4 regions of the Franconibacter daqui genome follow, and region 1 is predicted to be linked to each of the others. Evidence: predicted binding sites of a transcription regulator. Region 1 holds the regulator's gene; each other region holds the start of a gene.
The links. Region 1 encodes PhoB, which activates phosphate uptake and scavenging genes when phosphate is short. Its sites were predicted from a motif close to CTGTCATAAAACTGNCNNAT; they were not measured.
Positions count from the first base shown of each region.

Region 2: a site for PhoB is predicted at 2,615-2,634, ahead of serA (phosphoglycerate dehydrogenase). Genes of this name have one in related genera too.
Region 3: a site for PhoB is predicted at 2,676-2,695, ahead of uvrB (excinuclease ABC subunit UvrB). Genes of this name have one in related genera too.
Region 4: a site for PhoB is predicted at 1,313-1,332, ahead of kdgR (DNA-binding transcriptional regulator KdgR). Genes of this name have one in related genera too.

Region 1 covers NZ_BMKJ01000001.1:181,937-186,955, forward strand. Annotated here, with positions in the region: gene sbcD (exonuclease subunit SbcD) at 1-1,138, opposite strand, end outside; gene phoB (phosphate response regulator transcription factor PhoB) at 1,337-2,026, shown strand; gene phoR (phosphate regulon sensor histidine kinase PhoR) at 2,048-3,352, shown strand; gene brnQ (branched-chain amino acid transporter carrier protein BrnQ) at 3,760-5,019, shown strand, end outside.
Region 2 covers NZ_BMKJ01000002.1:393,455-398,473, forward strand. Annotated here, with positions in the region: gene IEX01_RS11160 (oxidative stress defense protein) at 1-767, shown strand, start outside; gene argP (DNA-binding transcriptional regulator ArgP) at 796-1,689, opposite strand; gene rpiA (ribose-5-phosphate isomerase RpiA) at 1,855-2,514, shown strand; gene serA (phosphoglycerate dehydrogenase) at 2,787-4,025, shown strand; gene IEX01_RS11180 (5-formyltetrahydrofolate cyclo-ligase) at 4,074-4,670, opposite strand; RNA gene ssrS (6S RNA) at 4,685-4,868, opposite strand; gene zapA (cell division protein ZapA) at 4,911-5,019, opposite strand, start outside.
Region 3 covers NZ_BMKJ01000001.1:538,941-543,959, reverse strand. Annotated here, with positions in the region: gene yvcK (uridine diphosphate-N-acetylglucosamine-binding protein YvcK) at 1-285, shown strand, start outside; gene uvrB (excinuclease ABC subunit UvrB) at 401-2,422, opposite strand; gene IEX01_RS02615 (ABC transporter ATP-binding protein) at 3,321-4,031, shown strand; gene bioD (dethiobiotin synthase) at 4,057-4,743, opposite strand; gene bioC (malonyl-ACP O-methyltransferase BioC) at 4,736-5,019, opposite strand, start outside.
Region 4 covers NZ_BMKJ01000001.1:1,916,000-1,921,018, forward strand. Annotated here, with positions in the region: gene IEX01_RS09075 (YobH family protein) at 148-381, shown strand; gene kdgR (DNA-binding transcriptional regulator KdgR) at 416-1,207, opposite strand; gene IEX01_RS09085 (MFS transporter) at 1,383-2,777, shown strand; gene htpX (protease HtpX) at 2,833-3,714, opposite strand; gene prc (carboxy terminal-processing peptidase) at 3,912-5,019, opposite strand, start outside.

The DNA of each region.
Region 1 (5,019 bases):
CCAGCTGTTCCTGCTGCAAACGGCGCTCAAAAACCTCCTCAACGCCCAGCTCGCTCAGCGTTTCGGTTTGCAGCGTACCGAGGTTTTTCTCGCGCAGCTCGCGGCTGCGGCGCAGCAGCACCACTTCCACCGGCAGGTTTTCGGTGAGCTGGGTTATCTGGCGCTGCATGTCGTGCAGGAACTGTTCGGTAGCGATTTCAATATCAAGCCACACTTTCGGCCCGGCGGGCGCGTCGCGCCACTGGTTCAGCGCCTGGGCAATCTCCTCAAGCGTGCCTTTTACCACCGCGAGCGGCTGGCTTACCGGCACCGGCAGCGCGGTCACGTCGCGCAGCTTGCCCTGCGTGAACTCCACCAGAAAGACGCTTTTTTCTTTACCTGTTTCATCAAAGCTCAGGGCGATGGGCGAGCCGCTGTAGCGAATATGGTCGCTTGCCGCCACCTTCTGGGCGCGGTGAATGTGGCCGAGCGCGATGTAATCCGCCGCCGGGAAGAGGTGAGCGGGAAAAGCGTCCAGCGTGCCGATGTAGATATCGCGTACCGCGTCGCTTTTGGTCACGCCCACCGTGGTGAGGTGGCCGGTGGCGATGATGGGCAGCGCTTGTTCGCCGCGCAGGGCGCAGGCGGCGTTGTAGCACTGTTCGTAATGCTGCGTGATAGCCTCCAGCAACTGCTGCTGTTTTTCACTGCCGGACTGGCCGCCGCGGCTGCGCAGGATATCGCGCGGGCGCAGAAACGGAATAGGGCAGAGCACCGCGCCGGGCGCGCCGTCGCGACGGTTAAGGATAATCGCCTGGCTTGCCGGATCCTGCTGGGCGCTGGCGATAACGCGGGTGTTCAGGCAGGCGAGCAGCTCGCGGGATTCATTTAACGTCGCCACCGAGTCATGGTTGCCCGCCAGCACAATTAGCTGACACTGCGTGGCCTGCAGCTTCACCACGAAGCGGTTATAAAGCTCGCGCGCGTAGCTTGGCGGCGAGCCGGTGTCGAAAATATCCCCCGCCACGATGATGGCGTCTGCCTGATGTTCCACCGCGGCCTCCAGCAGCCAGTCGAGAAAGGCCTGATGCTCGGCGGCGCGGCTTTTGGTATAAAAATTCTGACCAAGATGCCAGTCGGAAGTGTGGAGGATGCGCATAGATTTCCCTGTGGCGAAAAAGCAAGAGGGTGATTATAAACAAGCAGGCGGGCTGGTGTCCTGAACGGCTTGCCGGACGGGTGTCATAAATGCCGCTGAGGGAGTCATCAGACGGTCATCTTTTCATAAATCTGTCATAAATCTGACGCATAATGGCGCCGCATTGGATAATGTTGACTTTATATTACAGGGCTAATTATGGCGAGACGTATTCTGGTCGTAGAAGATGAAGCACCGATTCGTGAAATGGTCTGTTTTGTGCTCGAGCAAAACGGCTTCCAGCCCGTTGAAGCTGAAGATTATGACAGTGCGGTAAACCAGCTCAACGAACCCTGGCCCGATCTGGTCCTGCTCGACTGGATGCTGCCCGGCGGTTCGGGCATTCAGTTTATTAAGCACCTCAAGCGCGAAGCGATGACCCGCGATATCCCGGTGATGATGCTGACCGCGCGCGGTGAAGAAGAGGACCGCGTACGCGGGCTGGAGACCGGCGCGGACGATTACATCACCAAGCCGTTCTCGCCAAAAGAGCTGGTGGCGCGCATCAAAGCCGTTATGCGCCGCATCTCGCCTATGGCGGTGGAAGAGGTTATCGAGATGCAGGGCCTGAGCCTGGACCCGACCTCTCACCGCGTCATGACCGGCGAAAATCCGCTGGACATGGGGCCGACCGAATTTAAGCTTTTACACTTCTTTATGACGCACCCGGAGCGTGTTTACAGCCGTGAGCAACTGCTGAACCATGTCTGGGGTACCAATGTGTATGTCGAAGATCGTACGGTGGATGTGCATATCCGCCGCCTGCGCAAGGCGCTGGAGCACAGCGGGCATGACAGAATGGTGCAGACGGTGCGCGGTACGGGGTATCGTTTCTCAACCCGTTTTTAACTCATAACCTGGAGTGTGACCGTGCTCGAACGGCTGTCATGGAAAAGGCTGGCTCTGGAGCTGGTGTTGTGTTGTCTCCCGGCGCTGATCCTCGGGGCGTTTTTCGGCTATCTGGCTTGGTTTTTACTGGCGGCGGTGACCGGGCTGCTTATCTGGCATTACTGGAACCTGCTGCGTCTCTCCTGGTGGTTATGGGTCGATCGCAGCATGACGCCGCCGCCGGGAAGAGGAAGCTGGGAGCCGCTGCTGTACGGGCTGCACCAGATGCAGTTGCGCAATAAAAAGCGCCGCCGGGAGCTTGGCAATCTTATCAAGCGCTTTCGCAGCGGCGCCGAATCGCTGCCCGATGCGGTGATCCTGACCACTGAAGAGGGCACTATCTTCTGGTGCAACGGTCTGGCGCAGCAGCTCCTTAACCTGCGCTGGCCGGACGACAACGGCCAGAATATCCTCAACCTGCTGCGCTACCCGGAGTTCACCCGCTACCTGCGCGAAAAAAACTTCACCCGCCCGCTTAATCTGGTGCTGAACAACGGCCGTCATCTTGAGTTTCGCGTTATGCCCTACAGCGAACAGCAGTGGCTGATGGTGGCGCGCGACGTGACGCAGATGCACCAGCTCGAAGGCGCGCGGCGTAACTTCTTCGCTAACGTCAGCCATGAATTGCGTACGCCGTTGACGGTATTGCAGGGCTACCTGGAGATGATGCAGGAGCAGACGCTGGAAGGGCCGCTGCGGGACAAAGCGCTGCATACCATGCGCGAGCAAACGTCCCGTATGGAAGGGCTGGTGAAACAGCTGCTGACGCTGTCGAAAATTGAAGCGTCGCCCGCGCTGCAGTTGAATGAAAAAGTCGACGTGCCGATGATGCTGCGCGTGGTGGAGCGCGAGGCGGCAACCCTCAGCCAGCAGCGCCATACGCTGACTTTTGATGTTGACGCCACGCTTAAGGTGCTGGGCAATGAAGAACAGCTGCGCAGCGCGATGTCTAACCTGGTCTATAACGCCGTGAACCATACGCCGGAAGGCACGCATATTACCGTGCGCTGGCAGCGTGCGCCGCACGGCGCGCTGTTTAGCGTGGAGGATGACGGGCCGGGCATTGCGGCGGAGCATATTCCGCGTCTGACGGAGCGTTTCTACCGCGTGGATAAGGCCCGTTCACGCCAGACGGGCGGCAGCGGCCTTGGGCTTGCGATAGTCAAGCACGCCATCAGCCACCACGACGCGCGGCTTGAAATCGACAGCGCGCCCGGCAAAGGCGCCCGTTTTTCCTTTCTGTTGCCCGAACGGCTGATTGCCAAAGAGAAAGCGCTCGCCGAGTAATTCCCTTCATGGTGTAAACGCTGCTTGCCAAAGGCCAGTCTGACTGGCCTTTTTTTCTTCTATTACGTTTTCTTATGCCGCACTTACTCTGTTGATTATTTTTTGTTCGCACGAAAAGGTGGTGCTATTTTTATATCTTAGCGTTTCCCACTATGTCTGATGGTCCATGCAGAATAATAGTCTGGTTTTGCGATCCCGTATTGCCTTCAAACGTTATAAGCGTTTAAATTGCGCCCCTGCCGTTGGCAGACCGACTGAATTTGCGTGGTTAATCGAAAAACAATTCTTCGCCAACGCAATCGGGAAGCATATCCCGCTGTCTTTTGTCTGAAATGGCCGCGTTTCGTCATGCGGCGAACGTAATAATTTCAACGATTTCAACACCACATCCACAGGCAGTAAATCTTATGACCCACAAGTTAACAACGCGCGACATTATCGCACTGGGCTTTATGACCTTTGCGTTATTCGTTGGCGCGGGCAATATCATTTTCCCTCCCATGGTGGGGTTGCAGGCGGGTGAACACGTCTGGACCGCCGCGCTGGGCTTTTTGATTACCGCAGTGGGCCTGCCGGTGCTGACCGTGGTGGCACTCGCCCGCGTAGGCGGCGGCATCGATAGCCTCAGTACCCCGATTGGCCGCGGCGCAGGCATTCTGCTCGCCACCGTCGCCTATCTGGCCGTCGGCCCGCTGTTCGCCACGCCGCGCACCGCCACCGTCTCTTTTGAAGTGGGCATCGCCCCGCTGACTGGCGACGGCGCGCTGCCGCTGTTCATCTACAGCCTTATCTACTTCGCGCTGGTCATCCTGGTGTCCCTCTACCCGGGCAAGCTCCTCGATACCGTCGGCAACTTCCTTGCGCCGCTTAAAATTGTGGCGCTGATTGTGCTGGCCGTGGCCGCGATTATCTGGCCGGCGGGCGATATCAGCGTGGCGACCGACGCTTATCAGAAAGCGGCGTTCTCCAACGGCTTTGTGAATGGCTATCTGACCATGGATACGCTGGGCGCGATGGTGTTCGGCATTGTTATTGTCAATGCCGCTCGCTCGCGCGGCGTTAACGAGTCTCGCCTGCTGACGCGTTACACCATCTGGGCGGGCCTGATGGCGGGCATCGGCCTGACGCTGCTCTACCTGGCGCTGTTCCGTCTGGGCTCCGACAGCTCTGCGCTGGTGGAGCAGTCTGCGAACGGCGCGGCTATCCTGCACGCTTATGTTCAGCACACCTTCGGCGGGGCGGGCAGCTTCTTGCTGGCGGCGCTGATTTTCATCGCCTGCATGGTGACAGCGGTGGGTCTGACCTGCGCTTGCGCGGAGTTCTTCGCCCAGTATCTGCCGCTCTCTTACCGCACGCTGGTCTTTATTCTGGGCGGTTTCTCCATGGTGGTCTCGAACCTGGGCCTGAGCCATTTGATTCAGATCTCCATTCCGGTGCTGACGGCTATTTATCCGCCGTGCATCGTGCTGGTGGTGCTGAGCTTCACCCGCCCGTGGTGGCACCGCTCCGCCCGCGTTATCGCCCCGGCGATGCTCATCAGCCTGCTGTTTGGTTTAATTGATGGCGTGAAAGCGTCGGCGTTGAGCGGTATACTCCCCGGCTGGACCGCACACCTGCCGCTGGGCGACCAGAATCTGGCGTGGCTGCTGCCGACCGTCGCGATGGTT
Region 2 (5,019 bases), on a different contig from region 1:
TCGCACTTAGCACGGCAAATATTCAGGCGAATGAATTGCCGGACGGCCCGCATATCGTGACGTCAGGGACGGCGAGCGTGGATGCGGTTCCGGATATCGCGACGCTGGCTATTGAGGTCAACGTAACGGCAAAAGACGCCGCTTCCGCCAAAAAGCAGGCGGACGATCGCGTTGCGCAATACCTCGGTTTCTTGCAGCAAAACAATGTCGAGAAAAAAGATATCAACTCCGCGAACTTACGCACCCAGCCGGAATATGAGTATCTGAAAGATGGCAAAGCCCAGCTTAAAGGATATCGCGCGGTACGTACCGTCGAGGTGACGCTGCGTCAGCTGGACAAGCTTAACGATCTGCTGGACGGCGCGCTGAAAGCGGGGCTTAACGAAATTCGCTCCGTATCGCTCGGCGTTGCGCATCCGGAAGAGTACAAAGACAAGGCGCGCAAAGCCGCTATTGACGACGCCGTACGTCAGGCGCAGCAGCTGGCCAGCGGCTTTAAGCGTAACCTGGGGCCGGTGTACAGCGTGCGTTATCACGTGTCGAACTACCAGCCGGGCCCGATGGTGCGGATGATGAAAGCCGAAGCCGCCGCGCCGGTGAGCGCTCAGGATACCTACGATCAGCAAACCATTCAGTTTGACGATCAGGTCGACGTGGTGTTTGAACTGCAGCCGGAGCAAGCGCAGCGCGAATCCGCTCCAGCTTCGCTCAATAGCGCGCCAGGGCAGAACGCCGCGCCAGCGACGAACACCACCAATGCTAAGTAAAGAAAAACCCGCCGTCCGGCGGGTTTTTTTATTCCTGTCTTAACACCTTATGGCCATATTCCAGCAGCGCGTCGGTGACGTTGCGCATCATGCGGCTTTCCGGCGCAAAGCGGTGCCAGTAAAGCATCCGGCGCTGGCAAAGGCCTGGCGTGAGATCGATAAGCTCGCCGCTTTGCAGCTCTTTTTCAATCTGCAAATGCGGGATCATGCAGCAGGTGGTGCCCTGGCGGGCGAGCTGTACAAAGGCTTCCGATGAGTTGACGATGTGGCACGGCACGCTGCCCGGCGGCAGGTCAAAGTTTTGTTGCAGGAAGGCCTGATGCATATCGTCGAGATGGTCGAACGCCACCGCAGGCGCTTTTAACAGCGAAGCGCGGGTGACGCCGTTGGGAAAGTAGCGTTCGGCAAACGCCTTCGAGGCGACAAACAGGTAGTCGAGCGCGCCGAGCTTATCTACGAGGCAGCTTGGCAGCGCCTGCGGCTGGATACTTACCGCGCCCACCACTTCGCCCCGGCGTAAACGTTCCTGCGTGCGGGTTTCATCCTCCACTTGCAGGTTAAGGCGAATAGGGGAGTCGACCAGTACCGGCGCCAGCGCAGGCAACAGCCAGGTAGCCAGACTGTCGGCGTTGACCGCCAGCGACAGCAGAAGCGGAGTCGCGCCCGTCTGTTCGTCGCCGAGCCATTCATCCTCCAGCAACTCCACCTGACGCAGCAACGCCAGCAGCTTCTGGCCCTGTTCGGTAGGGCGCGGCGGCACGGTGCGAACCAGCAAAGGCTGGCCAAACATGTTTTCCAGTTGCTTGATGCGTTGCGACACGGCGGACTGGGTGATACACAGCTTTTGCGCGGCGCGCTCAAACCCGCGTTCACGAATGACCGCATCCAGCGCCTGTAGTGTCCTGTAGTCCGGGCGTTTCATCTTTTTAGCATGCTCCTGAATCGTAATGTTTCGCACTATGACATAAATTTTTGCCAGGCACAGGCAGAAACCGCAATCATCGGAGCAGTATGCCTGACGGAAGGAGTCTTTTTCAGCGAGCCTGTTCTATAATGCGCCACAGTTTTCACACACAGGCAAAAGATCATGACGCAGGATGAACTGAAAAAAGCAGTGGGCTGGGCCGCGCTTCAGTATGTGCAGCCGGGAACGATTGTCGGCGTGGGCACCGGCTCCACGGCGGCGCATTTTATCGACGCGCTCGGCACCATCAAAAATCAGATTGATGGCGCGGTATCAAGCTCGGACGCTTCCACCGCCAAACTGAAAAGTCTCGGCATTCACGTTTACGATCTCAACGAGGTGGATTCGCTCGGCATTTATGTCGACGGCGCTGATGAGATAAACGGCCAGATGCAAATGATTAAAGGCGGCGGCGCGGCGCTGACGCGTGAAAAAATCATCGCCTCGGTGGCGGAAAAGTTCATCTGTATCGCCGATGCGTCAAAGCAGGTCGATATCCTCGGCAACTTCCCGCTGCCGGTTGAGGTTATCCCGATGGCGCGAAGCGCAGTAGCCCGTCAGCTGGTGAAACTGGGCGGCCGTCCGGAATACCGCCAGGGCGTGGTGACCGATAACGGCAACGTCATTCTGGATGTCCACGGCCTCTCTATCATGGAGCCTGTTGCGCTGGAGAATGCGATCAACGCGATTCCAGGCGTCGTCACCGTGGGCCTTTTTGCTAACCGCGGCGCGGACGTTGCGCTTATCGGCACGTCGGAAGGTGTCAAGACCATCGTGAAATGATCTGACCGGGGCGCTCGCGCGCCCCGCCAGGGTAAAAAAATCTTAACCGCGAAATTTGGTGACATATGTCACATTCGTCGTCTCTGCTTTTCCATTTCTGCCGTCATATTTCTGCCACACAATATTTTCTTCTGCCTTTCTGCACTGCGTGACTTTTCTTCAGGACGCTGACGCAAACGTTCATATTGCCGGACCCGCAAATTTTGATATGTTGGCAGAAGGCTGACTTATTGCTCAGTACACAATCTGATAAGACAAGACAGGGTCGGGAAATGGCAAAAGTATCACTGGAGAAAGACAAAATTAAATTCTTGCTGGTGGAAGGCGTGCACCAGAAAGCCATCGATAGCCTGCGCGCAGCGGGTTATACCAATATCGAATACCACAAAGGCGCGCTGGACAGCGATGCGCTGAAAGAGTCGATCCGTGACGCTCACTTTATTGGCCTGCGATCCCGTACCCATCTGACCGAAGAGATTTTCGCCGCAGCGGAAAAACTGGTAGCGGTAGGTTGCTTCTGCATCGGCACCAATCAGGTTGACCTGAACGCGGCGGCGAAACGCGGTATTCCGGTCTTTAACGCGCCTTTTTCTAATACCCGTTCCGTAGCGGAGCTGGTGATCGGCGAACTGCTGCTGCTGCTGCGCGGCATTCCGGAAGCGAACGCCAAAGCGCACCGCGGCATCTGGAACAAACAGGCGGCGGGCTCTTATGAAGCGCGCGGCAAAAAGCTTGGCATCATCGGCTACGGCCACATCGGCACCCAGTTGGGCATCCTGGCGGAAGCGCTGGGCATGCATGTTTATTTCTACGACATTGAAAGCAAACTGCCGCTTGGTAACGCCACGCAGGTTCAGCATCTTTCCGATCTGCTGAACATGAGCGATGTGGTCAGCCTGCACGTGCCGGAAAACGCCTCAACGAAAAATATGATTGGCGCAGAACAGCTCTCGTTGATGAAGCCGGGCGCGCTGCTGATCAACGCCGCGCGCGGCACCGTGGTTGATATCCCGGCGCTGTGCGACGCGCTGTCGCGCAAGCACCTCGCGGGCGCGGCGATTGACGTTTTCCCGACGGAGCCTGCCACTAACAGCGATCCGTTCAACTCCCCCCTGTGCGAATTCGATAACGTTATTCTGACGCCGCACATCGGCGGCTCCACGCAGGAAGCGCAGGAGAACATCGGTCTCGAAGTCGCGGGCAAGCTGGTGAAATACTCCGACAACGGTTCAACGCTCTCTGCCGTTAACTTCCCGGAAGTTTCGCTGCCGCTGCACGGCGGCACGGTAAGCCGCCTGCTGCATATTCACGAAAACCGTCCTGGCGTGCTGACCGCTATCAACCAGATCTTCGCCGAGCAGGGCATTAACATTGCCGCCCAGTTCCTGCAAACCACGCCGCAGATGGGTTATGTGGTTATCGACATTGATGCCGAAGAAGATGTGGCGAACAAAGCGCTGCAAAGCATGAAGGCGATTGCAGGCACCATTCGCGCTCGTCTGCTGTACTGATAAAAGAGCCATAAAAAAGCCCGCTTCGGCGGGCTTTTTGTTGGGCGCTTACCACGTCCAGATCTTTTCAGGCGTGACGACGGCGGGCAGCGGGATATCCCATTCTTCAACGGGAAGCGAGGCCACCTGCTGGCAATCATGGGCGTAACCCACCGGCCACAGCTCATGGCTGCGCCAGTTTTGCAGTGTACGGTCGTAAAAGCCGCCGCCCATGCCAAGACGTTGCCCCTGTGCGTCAAAAGCGACCAGCGGCGTGACCAGCACATCCAGTTCGCTTAGCGGCAACACGTGGCGGACATCGAGCGGCGGCTCGTAAATTTTCAGACGATTCAGCATCAGTTCGCTGTGCGGAAAGTAGCGCAGAAAAAGCAGATTACCGGGACTGAAGGGGTGAAGCACAGGCAGGTAAACGTGCTTACCGGCGCGCCAGAGTCCTTCTATCAGCGGGCGGGTATCGAGTTCGCCATCAAAAGAGAGAAACGCCGCTACGGTTTTCGCTTCCACCACGGGCGCATAAGCCATCATTCGGGCAGCGGCCTGTTGAGCAAATCGCGTTTGCTGTTCGGGCGTAATAGCACGGCGTAACTGACGGATTTCTTTGCGGATTTGCTGTCTGAGTTCGGGAGTAACTGGCCGTTGCGTCATGGTAGTAAAAGTGGGGAATCTCCGAGATGCCGCCGTAGGCTGTAACCCTTGAACCCGCGGTTCAAGGTGAATGCGTCGTCACGGTTTTCAGGCTTCTCGGACGAACCGAGCATGCTCACCAACCGTGGAGCGTCACATTCTGTTTTTTTGAAATATCGGCTCAGGGGACTGGCCCACTTGCGAACATCTCAGAGAAATTTTTTTCTTCACGGTCACTCTACCATAGTAGACCATAAAGTATTATTCAAACTTTGGTCCCGTTCTCTCACTTATGCGACCTTGCTCAAGCAATGCTTGCTCGATGGTCTGCTGGAGCATCCGAATACGCTGTTCCATGCTGGCTGCGTAA
Region 3 (5,019 bases), 360 kb from region 1:
GCGCTGCGCCGCACGCCCGCACCGATGGTTTATGTCGGCAACCTGGGGCGCGAACAGAGCGCGGCGGCGGATAATTTACCGCTGGAAGAGAAGCTCGCCGTCATGGAGCAGTATGTCGGCAAACCGGTTGTGGATGCGGTGGTGGTAGGTCCGCAAATTGACGTGAGCGGCGTTAAGAACCGCATTATTGTCCAGCAACCGCTTGAGGCGACCGACATCCCGCATCGCCACGACCGCCATCTGCTGCGCATTGCGCTGGAAAAAGCGATTCAGGAGTTGGGATAAGGTTTAGCGTGGTTAGCCGTAACGGAAAAGGCGGGTGAGCTCATGGCCACCCGCCTTTTTTGTAAGCCGCCGCTCAACGCCACAAAAGACGCCTTTGCCTTCTTCAGAAAGGCAATCAGGACGCGGCGATAAACAGCTCGCGCAGCTGATGCAGTTGGTCGCGGATCTGCGCGGCTTCTTCAAACTCCAGGTTTTGCGCATGTTGCAGCATCTGCGCCTCCAGCTGGTGAATTTTTTGCTGCAGCGCTTTTGGCGTCAGCGCCAGCTCCGCCGCTTCCACATCGGCTACGCTGCGGCCTTTGCCACGGCCCTTCGGCTTAGTTTTGGCGATGCTTTCGCCAAGCGCCAGAATATCCACCACCTTCTTGTTCAGGCCCTGCGGCACAATGCCGTGCTCTTCGTTATAACGCTGCTGCTTCTCGCGACGCCGCTCCGTTTCGCCAATCGCTTTCGCCATCGACGGCGTAATTTTATCGCCGTACAGAATCGCCTTGCCGTTAACGTTACGCGCCGCGCGGCCGATAGTCTGAATCAGCGAACGTTCGGAGCGCAGGAAGCCCTCTTTGTCCGCATCCAGAATCGCCACCAGCGATACTTCCGGCATATCCAGCCCCTCACGCAGCAGGTTGATGCCCACCAGCACGTCAAATTCCCCCAGACGCAGGTCGCGGATGATCTCCATGCGCTCCACCGTGTCGATGTCGGAGTGCAGATAGCGCACCTTCTCGCCATGCTCTTCCAGGTATTCGGTAAGATCTTCCGCCATGCGCTTGGTTAATGTTGTCACCAGCACGCGCTCGTTGATGGCCACCCGCTTGCGGATTTCCGACAGCAGGTCGTCCACCTGGGTCGCCACCGGACGCACTTCGATAATCGGATCAAGCAGCCCTGTCGGGCGCACCACCTGGTCGACGATTTCGCCGCCCGATTTTTCCAGTTCATAGTTGCCAGGCGTCGCCGATACGTAGATCGACTGCGGCGCCAGCGCTTCAAACTCTTCAAATTTCAGCGGACGGTTATCCAGCGCGGAAGGCAGACGGAAGCCATACTCCACCAGCGTCTCTTTACGCGCCCGGTCGCCGCGATACATGCCGCCAATCTGCGGAATAGTAACGTGCGATTCGTCAATCACCAGCAGGCCGTCGGCCGGCAGGTAATCAAACAGGGTCGGCGGCGCCTCGCCCGGTCCGCGCCCCGAGAGATAGCGCGAGTAGTTTTCGATGCCGGAGCAATAGCCCAGCTCGTTCATCATTTCGAGGTCAAACTGGGTGCGCTGGGTCAGGCGCTGTTCTTCCAGCAGCTTGTTATTGGCGAGCAGCACCTTGCGGCGGTCCGCCAGCTCGACTTTTATCTCTTCCATCGCCTGCACAATGCGCTCGCGCGGCGTAACGTAGTGCGTTTTCGGATAGACGGTGAAACGCTGGATAACCGACTCTACCGTGCCGGTAAGCGGGTCAAACAGCGACAGGCGCTCCACTTCTTCGTCAAAGAGTTCTACGCGCAGCGCCAGGTCATCGGATTCCGCCGGGAAAATATCTATTACTTCACCGCGTACGCGGAAGGTGCCGCGCTGGAACGCCTGGTCGTTGCGGGTGTATTGCAGCTCCGCCAGACGGCGCAGGATATCGCGCTGGTTGATTATCATGCCCTTCGTGAGGTGCAGCATCATCTTCAGATACAAATCGGGGTCGCCCAGACCATAAATGGCGGAGACCGACGCCACGACCACCACGTCGCGGCGCTCCAGCAGCGCTTTGGTCGCGGAAAGGCGCATCTGTTCGATGTGTTCGTTCACCGACGCATCTTTTTCAATAAAGGTGTCGGAGCTCGGCACGTAGGCTTCAGGCTGATAGTAGTCGTAGTACGAGACGAAATATTCCACGGCGTTATCCGGGAAGAACTCTTTCATTTCGCCATACAGCTGCGCCGCCAGCGTTTTATTCGGCGCCAGCACCATCGTCGGACGCTGCAGGTCGGCAATCACGTTGGCCACGGTAAAGGTTTTCCCCGAACCGGTTACGCCAAGCAGCGTCTGGTGAGCCAGACCATCTTCCAGCCCCTCTTTCAGACGACGAATCGCCTCCGGCTGGTCGCCAGAGGGTTTAAAAGCGGAATTGAGTTTGAAAGGTTTACTCATGAAATGACTACCTGATGCAGATTTGGGCGGGCCGGAGGTGTAATTTTACTCGCAGGCGAAATTTTTGCCAGCACTAAATACTGTATGAAAAACCAGTGTCAGGTAAGCAATATTTTGTTACGCACCGTTTCCGCCGTCTGGTCTGCTTTATTTCCCCTGCCAGCTGAAGAAAAAACCAGCGGAACGCGGTTATCCCCAAAAGTTTTGCCCTTTTAACATTTGTCAAGCGAGGCTGTGATAGTTTTATTGCAGCAGGTGACACTTTTCTGACGGCCATTGATTTTATTTAAACTGCTGTAAATTAAGCGATATTTTTTTGAGACGGCTTTCGCGTCAATCCGGCGGGAACCCGCATCCGCTCTCGCTTGCCGAGTGTTTTCTAACTCTAATGCACAAGGTTATCCACAGGAATAGTGGATAACTACCCTCAAGCCATTGTCTGCGCCGCTCCGCGAAAACCCTGCATTTTGTGTAACGAGGCGGAAAAAATTTTTTCTTGTCGGCTTTAGACGTCTTTTGGCACTTTTTGTTCAGCGTCCAGACGTGATTATGGTCACATAACGCCCGGCAATAGATTAAAAATTAAACGCAGCGCTGCACCAGGGCGGCGAGTTTCCTCCCTTCTCAGGCACCCTTAAAGTGCACCCTTCAGATAAAGTGCTAGCCTAGGATCGCTCACCCACCCTTTTTTATCAGCTTAATCTCAAAGAACACGATATTTCGCCCCGGATTCCGGCGCTGGCAAGAGAATTGCAACGTAACCGTACCGGAACTCGACCCTTTCTCCCTGTTTGGGAGAAGCGACGCAGGATGCTGGTGATCTGGTGAATAAAACGCTCGTAACGCTGCGCAGTCAGCGAAGTGATTATCTCTTCACCCTCTCAGAAAGGAGTTTGCTATGTTGAGTTTACGTGCTGTGAATCAGTACTACGGCACGCAGCACACGCTGTGGAATGTCGATTTAGATTTGCTGCCGGGCGAATGCACCTGCGTGATGGGCGCGCCGGGTATGGGTAAGACGACGCTTGTGAATTGTATTGCAGGCTACCTGCCCGTGCAGAGCGGCAGCATTACGTGGCGCGAGGCGGGTAAGCCGCCGGAAGAGCTGTTAACGATGCCGCCAGAACACCGCGCCGCGCTCGGCATCAGCTTCCTGCCGCAGGACAGGCGCATTTTCTCGCAGCTTACCGTTGAGGAAAACCTGCGCATCGCCATGCTGGCGGCGGCGGATAAGCCAGGCCCGCTGCCGGAGATGATTTTCGATCTTTTCCCCGATCTTTACGCGCTGCGTCATGCGCGCGGCGGCGAGCTGTCGGGCGATAACCAGCAGCAGCTGGCGCTCGCCCGGGCGCTGGTAAACCAGCCCAGGCTGCTTATTCTGGACGAGCCGACGCGCGGCGCCGGTCAGAATGTGATTCAAAAGCTAAGCCTGCTGATAGTGCGCTTAAACCGCGATTTCGGCCTGACCGTGCTGCTGGTGGAACAGCAGCTGTCGTTCATTCGACGGGTAGCAGACCGCTTCTGCCTGCTGCATCGCGGCCGCGCCGTCGCCCGGGGGAGCGTGGCGCAGCTTGATAACGAAAAGCTGGCGCACTGGATAACGCCGTAAAGCCTGGCGCCGCTTTAGCGCCGCTTTAGCGCCGCTTCAGCGCCTCCAGCGAAAGATAACGGCCGAGCGGCTGATGCTCGGCCCGCTCCCCAAGCCACGGGATCTCCCCAAGACACGGCGCAGGCAGCAGTCTTTTAAGCGTCGCCATATACTCCTGATGCCGTTTGCCAGGCGGCTGCACGTCGTTGGCAATCCAGCCCGCGAGCGGCAGCCCGGCCGCCGCGACCGCCTGGGCGGTAAGCAGCGCATGGTTGATGCAGCCAAGCTTCACGCCTACGACCAGAATCACGGGCAATTGCTCCTTCACGACCCAGTCGGCGAAAGTGGTGGTTTGCGAAAGCGGCGTAAACCAGCCGCCGGCACCTTCCACCTGCACCCAGTTGGCGAGCGGCTCCAGCGCGGCAAGCCCGGCGGAGAGCGTAGCGAAATCAATCGGTCTGCCCTCTTCCTGGCTTACGATATGCGGCGATGTGGGTTCCAGAAAGGTGAGCGGATTAACCTGTTCATAGCGCAACGCCACGCTGCTGTGGCGCTGCAGGGCCAGCGCGTCGCTGTTGCGAACCCCCTCTTGCGTCATCTCGCTGCCGGACGCCACCGGCTTGTAGCCTGCGGTGCGGTAGCCCACAAGCGCCGCCGCCTGCAACAGCGCGCAGCTCGCCACGGTTTTGCCCACTTCGGTATCGGTACCGGTAATAAACCAGCGTTCAGTCACGTTCAATCACTCCAAAAATCAGATGGTACGAGAGCGGGAAACCGCCCGCTCGCTGCGGCCAGGCGAGCGTCAGCCGCTGCAGCTCCCGGCGCGTCAGGGTGCGGTTTTGCCGCCCGTCATGCAGATGCGTCGCGCCAATGCCTTTGAGCGACCGCATGGCGCTTAAGGCGTCCGGAAAAGTCAGGGTAATGCGCTCCTGAAAGAGCGCCACGCGGCTTTCCGGGCAGGCGCGGGCTATCGCGTCGGCGGATAAAAAGCGGTTGGCGTGCGGGTTTT
Region 4 (5,019 bases), 1.7 Mb from region 1:
TTTTGTGCATTACCAGGGCAGCTTACCCCATGCACCTTAAACCAAAGGTCACTGTATCCTTAAGTGGTTAATTTAGGAATCATCGACTTGTTACGCAACGTAAAGAGCTGCAGGCTCAATAAAAAACAACGATATAAGGAGAAAAGGATGCGGACAATAGTAAGACTTGCTGGCCTCCTGGCGTTGGCCTGGCTGGCTCTTTTGTTCAGCGGATATGGGGTAATCATTTCCAGTACAGAAAACGCAGCGGGTATGGGACTGGAGTGTCGCTATCTGACTGCCCGCGATGTCGTGACCCGGCAGTTTATTCATACCGACAGCGGCTTAATCGGCGTGACCGCCTGCCCGCTGCTGCATAAAGTGGAAAAAGTGGTGGATTAAAAAAATAAGCCGCAGACAGGCTGCGGCTTGTTTCTCAGAACGGATAGCTATTGTAGCCCATTTGCTCAGAGATTTTGCGGGCGGCGTTATGCAGGATTTCTACATACTCGTGCAGACGCTCTTCAGAAAAACGCAGCGTCGGGAAGGAGATGCTGAGACCTGCGATGACCACGCCAAAGCGGTCGAATACCGGTACGGCAATGCAGCGCAGCCCTTCTTCCTGCTCTTCATTATCTTCGCCATACCCCTGCTCACGCACTTTATCCAGCACAGTCAGCAGCTCATCGGTACTGGTGATAGTGCGGGCCGTGCTGCGGGTGTATTCGACGCCGGAGAGGATCTGCTTTACCTCATCCCGGTCGCGCCAGGCGAGCAACACTTTACCAATCGCCGTGCTGTAAAGCGGGTTACGGCGGCCAATGCGCGAATACATGCGCAGGTTATACATAGAGTCGATTTTATGGATGTAAACGATGCTGTCTTCATCCAGCGCGCCCAGGTGAATCGTCTCTTTGGTAAGACGTGAAAGTTCACGCATCTGAATATCCGCGCTGCGGATAAGATCGACATTCTGTAAAGCGCGCGCGCCCAGTTCAAACAGTTTTAACGTCAGAGAATATTTTTCCGACTCGCCTTCCTGGGCAACATAACCCAACGATTTCATGGTCTGCAAAAAGCGGTAAACGGTGCTTTTTGACATCATGACGCGTTGCGACAACTCGGTGATACCAATTTCACGTTCTTCGCCCAGAGCCTGAAGAATGCCAAAGACCTTCAGAACCGAAGAGACGGAGTCCGGTTGTTTATCCAAATCTGCGATTGCCATTGATCACCTCAGATCGCATTTGTTTTATAAAAATCAGAACCGGTTTTTATTATAATTTCGCGCTACTTGTGCCGCAATGAATCTCTGCCCGTTGGTTACAAATCTGCGACATAAAACCGAAATAAAGTATGTCAAACTCCTCTTTTCCATCACTATTACAGAGACGCATCGAATTATGGTGTCAACAAAACCGCTCGCTGCGGGTAAACCGGTGGCGGAGGGGCTGCCCTTGCCACAACGCTATGGGGCGATTTTAACCATCGCTATCGGGATCATGATGGCAGTGCTTGACGGCGCTATTGCAAATGTCGCGCTGCCAACCATTGCGCAGGATTTGTATGCTTCGGCGGCCAGTAGCATCTGGATAGTCAACGCTTACCAGATAGCCATTGTCATTTCACTACTTTCGCTCTCTTTCCTCGGGGATATGATTGGCTACCGGAGGGTTTATCAGTGGGGTCTGGTAGTGTTCACGTTGACCTCGCTATTTTGCGCCCTGTCGCACAGTCTGGAGATGCTGACCTTCGCCCGCGTGTTGCAAGGTTTTGGCGGCGCGGCGCTGATGAGTGTGAACACCGCGCTGATTCGTCTTATTTATCCCGCACGACATCTGGGCCGGGGCATGGGCATCAACTCCTTTATTGTTGCAGTCTCCTCTGCGGCAGGCCCAACAATTGCTGCGGCTATCCTCTCTGTAACAAACTGGCAATGGCTATTTTTGATCAACGTTCCGCCTGGGCTCGTGGCGCTGGTGCTGGCGTTACGCTTTTTGCCGCCAAATCCGCAGAAAGCCATGCAGCAACGCTTTGATTTGCCGAGCGCCGTGATGAATGCGCTGACTTTCGGCTTGCTTATTACCGCGCTTAGCGGTTTCGCTCAGGGGCAACCGCTAAGCTGGGTGCTTGCTGAACTGGCGGCGCTGCTGGTCGTCGGCGTTGTTTTTGTACGCCGTCAGTTGCGTCTGCCCGTACCGCTATTACCCATTGATCTGCTGCGTATTCCGCTTTTTTCGCTCTCTATCGGCACCTCGGTGTGCTCTTTTTGCGCCCAAATGCTGGCAATGGTCTCGCTGCCCTTCTTTTTACAAACGGTGTTGGGGCGCTCAGAGGTGGAGACGGGATTGCTGCTGACGCCATGGCTGCTCGCCACGATGGTGATGGCGCCGCTGGCCGGGCATTTAATTGAACGAGTGCATGCGGGCCTGCTTGGCGCCGCTGGGCTTGCGATAATGGCCTGCGGGCTTTTCGCGTTGGCGCTGCTGCCGCAAAACCCAACCGATGCCGACATTATCTGGCGTATGGTGTTGTGCGGCGCGGGTTTCGGGCTTTTTCAGTCTCCTAACAACCACACGATTATCTCTTCTGCCCCCCGCCAGCGCAGCGGCGGTGCCAGCGGTATGCTGGGTACGGCGCGCCTGCTTGGGCAGAGCAGCGGCGCGGCGCTGGTGGCGCTGATGTTCAATCAGTTCGCTGGCGCGGGCACTCACGCTTCATTGCTGCTCGCAGGCGGGCTGGCGACGCTCGCCGCGATAATCAGCGGGCTTCGCGTTACTCAACCGCGCGTTGCATAAAAAAAGCGTGCCCGAGGCACGCTTTTTCATTTACAGCGGCGGCAATTCCGTCCGCTTATTTCAGATACTGTCCGCTGCGCAGCGCTTCGATGCGTTTATCTAACGGCGGGTGCGTCATGAACAACTCGCTCAGGGATTTGGACTTCCCATTAATGCAGAACGCCATCATGCTGCTGGCTTCCTGCGGCTCATAGCTGGTTTTCAGACGCTGAAGCGCGGCAATCATCTTCTCGCGGCCCACCAGTTTCGCCGAGCCCGCATCGGCGTGGAACTCGCGGTAGCGGGAGAACCACATGGTAATGATGCTTGCAAGAATACCGAACACCAGTTCCAGTACGGTTGCGACAGCAAAATAGATAAGCGGGTTGCCGTTGCTCTCTTCACCCTCGTCGCGGTTGCCGCCAAGAAAACCGGCCGCAATCTGCGCAATAATACGAGAGATAAAGATAACGAAGGTGTTTACCACGCCCTGAATCAGCGTCATGGTCACCATATCGCCGTTCGCGATGTGGCTTATCTCATGGGCAATAACCGCTTCCGCTTCGCCACGGCTCATGTTCTGCAACAGCCCGGTGCTTACCGCCACCAGCGAAGCGTCTCGCCGCGCGCCCGTCGCAAAAGCGTTGATATCGGGCGCGTGGTAGATGGCCACCTGCGGCATAGCGATGCCCGCCTGACGTGACTGTTGGGCGACGGTATCCATCAGCCAGCGTTCTGTATCATTACGCGGCTGCTCAATAACCTCTCCCCCTACCGAACGCAGCGCCATCCATTTGGACATCAGTAGCGAAACGAAGGATCCGCCGAAACCAAACAACAGCGCCATAATTAACAGCCCTTGCACGCTGCTGGACTGAATTCCTGTCAGGCTGAGCACCAGCCCGAAGACAACCATGACCGCAAGGTTGGTCAACAGGAAAAGCGCGATTCGCATCATAATTTTCTTTTTACCTCGGTTTAACAATACGCCTTATGCGGTTACACACATCGTAGGGTTCCGCGCGCCATTTTCAAGCGTAGCGCCAAAGCAAGTGCCTAAAAATACGTAACTTTACATTTTGTAGCATTTTGCTGACGGCGGTCATATAAAGGTAAAAAAACAGGCACATTTTCATGTGCCTGTTTGCGGTAGGATTATTGACTGGCTGCGGGTTTTTCCGGTGCTTTCGCCTTTTCCAGATGCGCCAGGTCAAGGGCGATATGGACGGTTTCATCCAGATACGGATCCGGCTCCTGGTAATCCTTAGGCAGGTCTTCAAGCTTTGAAAGAGGCGGTTTGCCCGCACGCTTGTAGCGATCGTTAATACGCGCCAGACGCGTCGCGTCCTCTTCCTGGTTCTCTTTCTCACGCTGGGCAAGATTGAGCGAAACCTGGTTACGCTTCTCTTTCAGCGCATTGAAACGCGCAATATCCTTAATGATGTACTGGAATTCCGGATCTTTAGCGATACGCTCATTGTGGTCTTTAAGCAGTTCCGGCCCAAACGGCGTCAGATCGCCAGACTTCACAAAGGTCGCCGCATTAATGCTATCCCATGGCAGCGCGTTATCCTCGAATTTCTCCCCGGTTTCGGTCTCTTCGTTACCGGTCGGCATCATGATATCCGGCGTCACGCCCTTACGCTGCGTGCTGCCGCCGTTGATGCGGTAGAATTTCTGGATGGTGTACTGCACGGACCCCAGCGCTGGCCATTCCGGACGCAGCATCTGATCGTAGATACGATTCAGAGAGCGATACTGCTGCACGGTGCCCTTGCCGAACGTCGGTTCGCCGACAATCAGCGCACGACCGTAATCCTGCATCGCCGCCGCAAAGATTTCCGAAGCGGAAGCGCTGAAGCGGTCGACCATCACCACCAGCGGGCCTTTGTAATAAACCACACCGTCGTTGTCGCTATCTTCACGCACCTTGCCGTTGTTATCACGCACCTGCACAACCGGGCCGCCGGGTATAAACAGGCCGGAGAGCGAAACCGCTTCGGTCAACGCGCCGCCGCCGTTAGAGCGCAGGTCGATAATCACGCCGCTGACGTTCTGCTTCTCAAGCTTCTGCAGTTGCACTTTAACGTCATCGGTCAGACCGACATAGAAGCCAGGAATATCCAGTACGCCGATTTTCTCTTTGCCGACCGTTTTCACCGTCATTTTAACCGCGCGGTCTTCAAGACGAATACGCTCACGCGTAAGCGTAATGATTCGGGTCTTGGTGCCTTTACCCGCCGGCAGGATCTCCAGGCGCACT